DNA from 2 places in the Bacillus nitratireducens genome. Region 1 is predicted to be linked to the other one. Evidence: a T-box and tRNA genes for the amino acid it is inferred to sense, from the RefSeq annotation. Region 1 holds a T-box; the other holds one or more tRNA genes.
What was found. A T-box is a leader RNA that pairs with one kind of tRNA and senses whether it is charged. The one in region 1 lies ahead of trpS (tryptophan--tRNA ligase), so its partner is inferred to be a tRNA-Trp.

Region 1 (4,056 bases):
TTGTGCGAATGGCTGCTGTTTAATTTTAATCGATAAACCTGGTAAGTTCTTTTCCATCTCACCTTTTAAGAATTCACCAACTTTTTTCGCATCTTCATTATCAAAGTTTAAGAATTCTAGTTCGATTTTATCAGTGCCAAGCTCTTTCTTCGCTGTTTCCCACAGCTTTTTCGCTTCTTTTGGATTTATTTCAACTAAATTCCCATTTTCAGCTCGGAAATCTTTTTTATTCGGACCTTCAGCGAAATCTTTTCCAACAAATCCATAAGCTCCAATTGCACCGTTATTTAAAATAACCTTCGCAATATTATCACGGTCAAAGGACATTGAAATTGCTTTTCTTAAGTTTTTATTGCTTAAGTATTGATTACTTTGATTAAATCTTAGGTAAGCAACCCCTGCTTCTTTTCTTGTGTGGAATTCTGGACTTTGTCTAAACTTATCAACAAATTCTGAAGATAGAGCCGCACGATCAATCGAGTTTGTCTCATATAAATTTACATCAGTCGATGTATTTTTCACAATATTGAAATTTATTTCTTCGATTTTAACCGTCTTGTTATCCCAATATGATGGGTTCTTCTTAAATTGGAAGCTTTGTTCATGTTTCCAATCACTCATAACGAATGGCCCGTTATATAATGTTGTATTTGCCTCTAAACCAAACTTATCACCTTGTGATTTCACAAAGTTCTCATTTAGTGGGTAGAACACCGGATAAACCGTTAAATCAATAAAGTAAGGAACGGGATTGTCTAATTCCACTTCTAATGTATAATCATCAATCGCCTTTACACCTAATTGGTCAGCAGGTAATTCTTTTTTATGAATTTTTTCTGCATTTTTAATATCGAACATAATGTATGAATACGTCGCTTTTGTATCTGGATTTACTGCTCTTTTCCATGAATACACAAAGTCTTTCGCTGTTACAGGTTCCCCATTCGACCATTTCGCATCTTTTCTTAACTTAAATATGTATTTCTTCCCATCATCTAGCTTTTGGACATCTTCAGCAATCCCAGGCATTCTCTTTTGATCTTTGCCAGTACGATATAAACCTTCCATCGTATTATTTAATGCTGTTGAAGATGCAGAATCTGATGCTAACGATGCATCCATTGATGGAATTTCAGATAACTCTGTTAAATTAAGAATCTGTTTTCCGTTACTACTACTCGTAGCGTTTTCTTTTCCTTTTGCTTTAGCGTCCTCTTTCTGGTAGCTACACGCGCCAAGCAACATACTTGCAGTTAAAGTCGATGCAAGTAATAACGGTATCTTTTTCTTCATGTTGTGTTGCCTCCCCTAATTGCACTTCCTGTACCCTCACTTGTAGAAAAACAGAATTGAAAGAATAATCTCCAAGTTTCTACAATTTTCATTATACATATAATATGACGATTGTGAATATAGTTTTTTGTTTTTTTGTTAAAATTTTTAATAAATTATTTATTTTTTTATTTTTTTGTAAAGAAATACGTTAACATTGCTACCATCATCTTGAAATTAGGGCTTCAATTGCGTATAATTTTCAAAAAATTATTTATATTACTTATTATAACTTTTATAGTATAATAATTCTAGTAATATTTTGACGGAGGGGAATATTTTGAATAAAGTTTTTTTTCATACTTGTATACTATTTTTTGTAGCGATAATCGCTTCTAGTGTTGGCGCATTCCTCGTTTCATCTCAGTTTTTGTTGAATTTTGTCAACATCTCATTCTATATCTCATTGTTTTTTATTCTTATAGGTGGTTTTTTATACATATTTCAAAATGGATTTTTTAACGTAACAATTTACGCATTCCAAAGAGTATTTGGTACGAACAAAAAAATTGACTCTTTAATTGAAGAAGCAGAGGAACCTACCGATAAGAAAGAGCGTATTTATAAAACATATTCATTCAAATGGACGTATCCGATTTGTATTACTGGTATCGTACTTGGTATGTTCTCGACTCTCATTAGCTTTACTATTTTGATGTAGTTTGCAAACGCTATTCCATATGATATAATAATCAGCAAAACATTTTGTTATAAAACTTTAGTTCTTTCATATTAAAAGGGCTCAGTTAACAATAAATAATTTTATATGTATGCGATGATAAAGAAGAGTACATATTGAGGCAATTTCAGAGAGCTTGTGGCTGGTGTGAACAAGTAATTGTGCAATATGGAATGGGCTTTTGAGCACCAAACCGAACCGTAAGTAGTAGGCTTTGGCGTTATATCCAGACGTTATTATGGATCTGAGAGATTTCACAACAGTGAAATAATTAGGGTGGTACCGCGGTCCATTCGTCCCTATGTAATTTGGGATGAATGGGCTTTTTTGTATGCCTTCTCTTCCCTATCACACATTCAAATTTAGGAGGAATTACTTATGTCAGTTATCTTTTCTGGTATTCAGCCAAGTGGAACAATTACACTTGGAAACTATTTAGGAGCTATGAAGCAATTTACAGAGCTTCAAAACGAACACGACTGTTATTTCTGCATTGTAAACCAACATGCAATTACAGTACCTCAAGATCCAGTACAACTTCGTAAAAACATCCGCAGTCTTGCTGCACTATATGTTGCATGCGGCATCGATCCTGAAAAAGCTACTTTATTTGTACAGTCAGAAGTACCAGCACACGCTCAACTAGGGTGGATTATGCAATCAGTTGCTTACGTTGGAGAATTGGAGCGCATGACACAATATAAAGATAAAGCTTCTGGTAGAGATTCAGTTCCGGCTGGATTACTTACGTATCCACCATTAATGGCTGCTGATATTTTACTTTACAACACTGAAATCGTGCCGGTTGGTGATGACCAAAAGCAACATATGGAATTAACACGTGATCTAGCAGAGCGTTTCAACAAACGCTTCCGTGAAGTGTTCACAGTTCCTGAAATTCGCATTCCAAAAGTAGGCGCTCGTGTTATGTCATTAACAGAACCTACGAAAAAAATGAGTAAATCTGATCCAAATCCAAAATCAATGATTAGTATGCTTGATGAGCCAAAAACAATTGAAAAGAAAATTAAAAGTGCTGTAACTGACTCTGAAGGTATCGTGAAATTCGATAAAGAAAATAAACCTGGTATCTCTAACTTATTAACAATCTATTCTTCATTCTCTGGAAAAACAGTTGAAGAAATAGAAGCAATGTACGAAGGAAAAGGATACGGCGACTTCAAAGGCGACCTAGCACAAGTAGTCGTAGAAGCAATTCGCCCAATCCAAGACAAATATAACGAACTAATCAGCTCCCCAGAACTAGACGAAATTCTAGACAAAGGTGCAGAAAAAGCAAACCGCGTTGCATTCAAACAACTACGCAAAGTAGAAAACGCAATGGGATTAAGTAGAAAACGTAGGTAACTTATAAAGCGGAGGCGACTGCTTAGCCCTGACGGCTAAGGTTCTTTCCCACAGAAGGTGCTTTTTACCTTCTCGTGGGGAAGGTTCTTAGACGCGAAGGGCTAGGAGCCGGAGCTGGATTTCTATATAAAGCGGAGGCAGCTCGTTCAGCTCTGACTGGCTAAGGTTCTTTCCCACAGAAGGTGCTTTTTACCTTCTCGTGGGGAAGGTTCTTAGACGCGAAGGGCTAGGAGCCGGAGCTGGATTTCTACATAAAGCGGAGGCAGCTCGTTCAGCTCTGACTGGCTAAGGTTCTTTCGCATAGAAGACGCTTTTTGTCTTCTTATGCGGAAGGTTCTTAGACACGAAGAGCTTGCTGCCTGAGCTGGATTTCTACATAAAGCGGAAGCGGCTCGCTTAGAATGTGAGGCGGATTTTGCCTCGTAGGAAGGCGCGAAGCCACCGAGCATTCTTGCCAACTCCATAAAAAAACCGCCAATTGGCGGTTTTTTTAATTTACCTTCTGCTCATTTTCCATTTCCCATAGCTTTTCAAAAAACGGCTGTCCTTTTACAAGGCGCTCGCATAATTGTTCGTGCTTCTCAGACCATCCAGTTTTCGCTTCATCATAAAGTTTAGCCCAAATATCTTCAAATTCCATATGTTGAACCATTCCGTATGCTGATGGATCCCACTCT
Region 2 (4,056 bases), on a different contig from region 1:
TATATAACTCTTAACTTAAGAATACCTTGTTGTAAAAGAATATCCCATCGATTTCTCTTACACGTACCTTACAACATTGTAAGGTGTAAAAATGTATTGTATCACAGTCCTTTTTTATCTACTATTCATATGAAATGTTGAATATACATTATTTTAAAACATTCATAACCAATAGCAGCGTAGAAATTAAGAGCAGTATACTTCCTTAATTCCACTTTATTCTTTTATTATATCATCTATAAATTTCTATTTTTGAACATCTAGTAATCTAATTATATATGATATATCATCATTATACAGAACAAACGTTCTAAAAATCAATACTAGCTTTATTATCATTTTGACCTTTTTCTGAAGTAATATACATAAGAAAAGGGTAGCTATTTGAGTGTATCTCAAATAGCTACCCTTTTCTTACAACCTGCCTATAAGGTTATATGGCTGTACTTCCCACGTTTCATATGGAATGAAATGCGTTGCTCTCATCGCATCAACAGTTCTTGATTTCATATGAGGACGCGTTATATACTCATCGATGTTCTTTTCATTTAAAGCAATAAACTTAGCCTCTTGTATTTCTTCAGGTTGAATTTTTATATCACCACTCACATATGCCACTTTAAACACAACAGCTAAAATATGCATAGAAGCATTATAATAAACACCTGTAATTCCGATAGGCTTTACCGTTAATCCTGTTTCCTCCTTTATTTCCCTACAAACAGCTTGATCGAGTGCTTCTCCTTCTTCTACCTGTCCCCCAGGCATTTCCCACGTATCCGCTCGCCAATGCACTCTTGTTAAAAGCACCTCATTCTTTTCATTTGTTAAATAGCCTGCTACGGCAACGATATGCTTTGGTGTTTTATGCTCCATAGAAATACCTCCTAGAAATACAATCATTTAAAATACTATCTATAATCATATTCCATAACTACAACAAAACACCTTTAATAATTCATCATCGTAATTAACTTCACAAAAAAAAGACCCTATTCGTTAAACGAAAGGATCTTCTGTCTTATTATTCTCCTAAGTCTACGTTGTGGTAAACTTGCTGTACATCTTCTAAATCTTCTAATGCATCAACCATTTTTTCAAATTGTGCTTGAGCATCTTCAGGAAGTTCTACATCATTTTGTGCAAGCATTGTTAATTCTGCAACTGTAAATTCTTCAACACCAGCATCTTTAAGTGCAGATTGTACGGAATGGAATTGATCAGGTTCAGCATAAACGATAACAGACTCTTCTTCTTCTAGAATGTCACGTGCATCTACATCTGCTTCCATTAAAATTTCAAGAACTTCATCTGATGTTTTACCTTCAAGACCAATAACAGCTGTCGCGTCAAACATATAAGCTACAGAACCGTTTACGCCCATGTTACCACTGTTTTTGCTAAATGCAGCTCGTACATCTGCTGCAGTACGGTTTACGTTATTTGTAAGTGTATCTACAATTACCATAGATCCGTTTGGTCCGAATCCTTCATAACGAAGCTCATCATAATTTTCTTCTGAACCGCCTTTTGCCTTTTCAACTGCACGATCAATAATTGTTCTTGGTACGTTGTATGTTTTCGCACGTTCTAATACAACTCTAAGCGCTTGGTTTGATTCTGGATCTGGCTCGCCTTGTTTTGCTGCCACATAAATTTCACGTCCAAACTTCGCGTATATACGGCTTGTATTTGCATCTTTTGATGCTTTTTTTTCTTTAATATTATTCCATTTACGACCCATACTTTCCACTCTCTTTCCCATTTTAAATCTACATAAAAATATTAATATGAAATATAATGTGTATTCAACACATTTTTAAAAGAAATATAAAAAGTTCATTTTTGATTCATATTACAGACATAATATAAATTACTATCATTTTGTTCTTTCGACAAGTTATATTATACATGAATTCCTACGTTTATTACGAATTTTAGAATCAGGTAACATAATTTAACAAAAAAGACTCTAACATTTCTGTTAGAGTCTTTTTACATCACCGATTCCCATAATATTCCTATAATCACTTTCTATTGCTGTATAATTAAAATAGGAAAAAATTTGAAGGAAAGATGGGGGAAAGTAATTATGAAACATTCAAATGAGAAAAAAGCACATAGTCTTAAAGGGATAGGAGAAAAGCTAAACCCAACTATCTATCAAGTGAGATTCATGAAATTAGATGAACCAATTCGATTTGAGTTGTTTCCTGAATTAAAGGAATTAGGGGACTGGTTGAGTACTTCAACGCCAATGTGGGCGTGCCACTCAACTATGTACAAGTACAACAGAGAAGAGTTTGAAAAGAGGTTTTTAGAAATTACAAACTTAACCGTTGATAATGTACTAATATCTACTGGTGGTGTCGGATTTAACTTCATGTCACCTGGGTGGAGAAATTCTCTCTAGAGTGCTGGAAAAAATTATTGTATATGTAATATTCTACTGAAATTCTATAAAAGGATAAAACCGAACGTTCAGTTTTATCCTTTTAGTACTTCATAGTTTCTTCCAACTGTATCTAAAGTTCGTCGCTTACCCACCGCACACTACCTCCTACGCACTATTAGTGCTTATTTTGTCGTGTAATGAAAACACAAAAAGACTCTATACAATTAGTATAGAGTCTTGATGTTACGCCGTTCTTGATACCGATGGTCGGGGTCGAACCGACACTCCCGAAGGAACACGATTTTGAGTCGTGCGCGTCTGCCAATTCCGCCACATCGGCACAATAAGAAAGGCGGCAACCGGATTTGAACCGGTGGTAAAGGTTTTGCAGACCTCTGCCTTACCACTTGGCTATGCCGCCATATGAAGTTAAAATGGAGCGGAAGACGGGATTCGAACCCGCGACCCCAACCTTGGCAAGGTTGTATTCTACCACTGAACTACTTCCGCAAAAATGGCTGGGCTAGCTGGATTCGAACCAGCGCATGACGGAGTCAAAGTCCGTTGCCTTACCGCTTGGCTATAGCCCATCGATTTCTTACTTAATTATATGTAAGTATCAATTAGATTATTTGTAATTTTTAAAATAAAAATGGGGCGACTGATGGGAATCGAACCCACGAATGCCGGAGCCACAATCCGGTGCGTTAACCACTTCGCCACAACCGCCATGTTGTGTATATATATTTGGCAGGGGCAGTAGGAATCGAACCCACACTGGAGGTTTTGGAGACCTCAGTTCTACCTTTAAACTATGCCCCTATGTAAATGGTGGAGGGGGGCAGATTCGAACTGCCGAACCCGAAGGAGCGGATTTACAGTCCGCCGCGTTTAGCCACTTCGCTACCCCTCCGAAACTTACATGGTGCCGGCTAGAGGACTTGAACCCCCAACCTACTGATTACAAGTCAGTTGCTCTACCAATTGAGCTAAGCCGGCATATTTTATTAAAATAAATGGTGGCTCGGGACGGAATCGAACCGCCGACACGAGGATTTTCAGTCCTCTGCTCTACCGACTGAGCTACCGAGCCTTATTAAAATGGCGGTCCCGACCGGGGTCGAACCGGCGATCTCCTGCGTGACAGGCAGGCATGTTAACCACTACACCACGGGACCATTTGGTTGCGGGGACAGGATTTGAACCTGCGACCTTCGGGTTATGAGCCCGACGAGCTACCGTACTGCTCCACCCCGCGACAATATTATTCATATAATTTATATGGTGGAGGATGACGGGATCGAACCGCCGACCCCCTGCTTGTAAGGCAGGTGCTCTCCCAGCTGAGCTAATCCTCCAAAAGTGGTGACCCGTACGGGATTCGAACCCGTGTTACCGCCGTGAAAGGGCGGTGTCTTAACCACTTGACCAACGGGCCAAATATCATAAATCCTATGGCGGAGAGCAAGGGATTCGAACCCTTGATACGCTTGTGACGTATACACGATTTCCAATCGTGCTCCTTCGGCCAACTCGGACAGCTCTCCAATGGCTCCGCAGGTAGGAATCGAACCTACGACCGATCGGTTAACAGCCGATAGCTCTACCGCTGAGCTACTGCGGAATAATATTGCCTGGCAACGTCCTACTCTCACAGGGAC

Region 2: it has a tRNA-Trp gene. The T-box ahead of trpS (tryptophan--tRNA ligase) is inferred to sense a tRNA for this amino acid. The anticodon was not compared.

What each region holds. Positions count from the first base shown of each region.
Region 1 covers NZ_JAUMJO010000001.1:1,023,116-1,027,171, forward strand. The annotation lists gene Q3V31_RS05415 (peptide ABC transporter substrate-binding protein) at 1-1,293, opposite strand, end outside; gene Q3V31_RS05420 (DUF3899 domain-containing protein) at 1,613-1,993, shown strand; T-box leader at 2,099-2,315, shown strand; gene trpS (tryptophan--tRNA ligase) at 2,390-3,379, shown strand; gene Q3V31_RS05430 (YjbA family protein) at 3,870-4,056, opposite strand, start outside.
Region 2 covers NZ_JAUMJO010000008.1:209,069-213,124, forward strand. The annotation lists gene Q3V31_RS25340 (NUDIX hydrolase) at 415-876, opposite strand; gene Q3V31_RS25345 (YebC/PmpR family DNA-binding transcriptional regulator) at 1,025-1,744, opposite strand; gene Q3V31_RS25350 (DUF3884 family protein) at 2,093-2,413, shown strand; tRNA gene Q3V31_RS25355 (tRNA-Leu) at 2,654-2,735, opposite strand; tRNA gene Q3V31_RS25360 (tRNA-Cys) at 2,746-2,816, opposite strand; tRNA gene Q3V31_RS25365 (tRNA-Gly) at 2,831-2,905, opposite strand; tRNA gene Q3V31_RS25370 (tRNA-Gln) at 2,911-2,985, opposite strand; tRNA gene Q3V31_RS25375 (tRNA-His) at 3,049-3,124, opposite strand; tRNA gene Q3V31_RS25380 (tRNA-Trp) at 3,144-3,217, opposite strand; tRNA gene Q3V31_RS25385 (tRNA-Tyr) at 3,225-3,308, opposite strand; tRNA gene Q3V31_RS25390 (tRNA-Thr) at 3,319-3,394, opposite strand; tRNA gene Q3V31_RS25395 (tRNA-Phe) at 3,413-3,488, opposite strand; tRNA gene Q3V31_RS25400 (tRNA-Asp) at 3,498-3,573, opposite strand; tRNA gene Q3V31_RS25405 (tRNA-Met) at 3,577-3,653, opposite strand; tRNA gene Q3V31_RS25410 (tRNA-Val) at 3,678-3,753, opposite strand; tRNA gene Q3V31_RS25415 (tRNA-Glu) at 3,759-3,833, opposite strand; tRNA gene Q3V31_RS25420 (tRNA-Ser) at 3,851-3,942, opposite strand; tRNA gene Q3V31_RS25425 (tRNA-Asn) at 3,945-4,019, opposite strand; rRNA gene rrf (5S ribosomal RNA) at 4,028-4,056, opposite strand, start outside.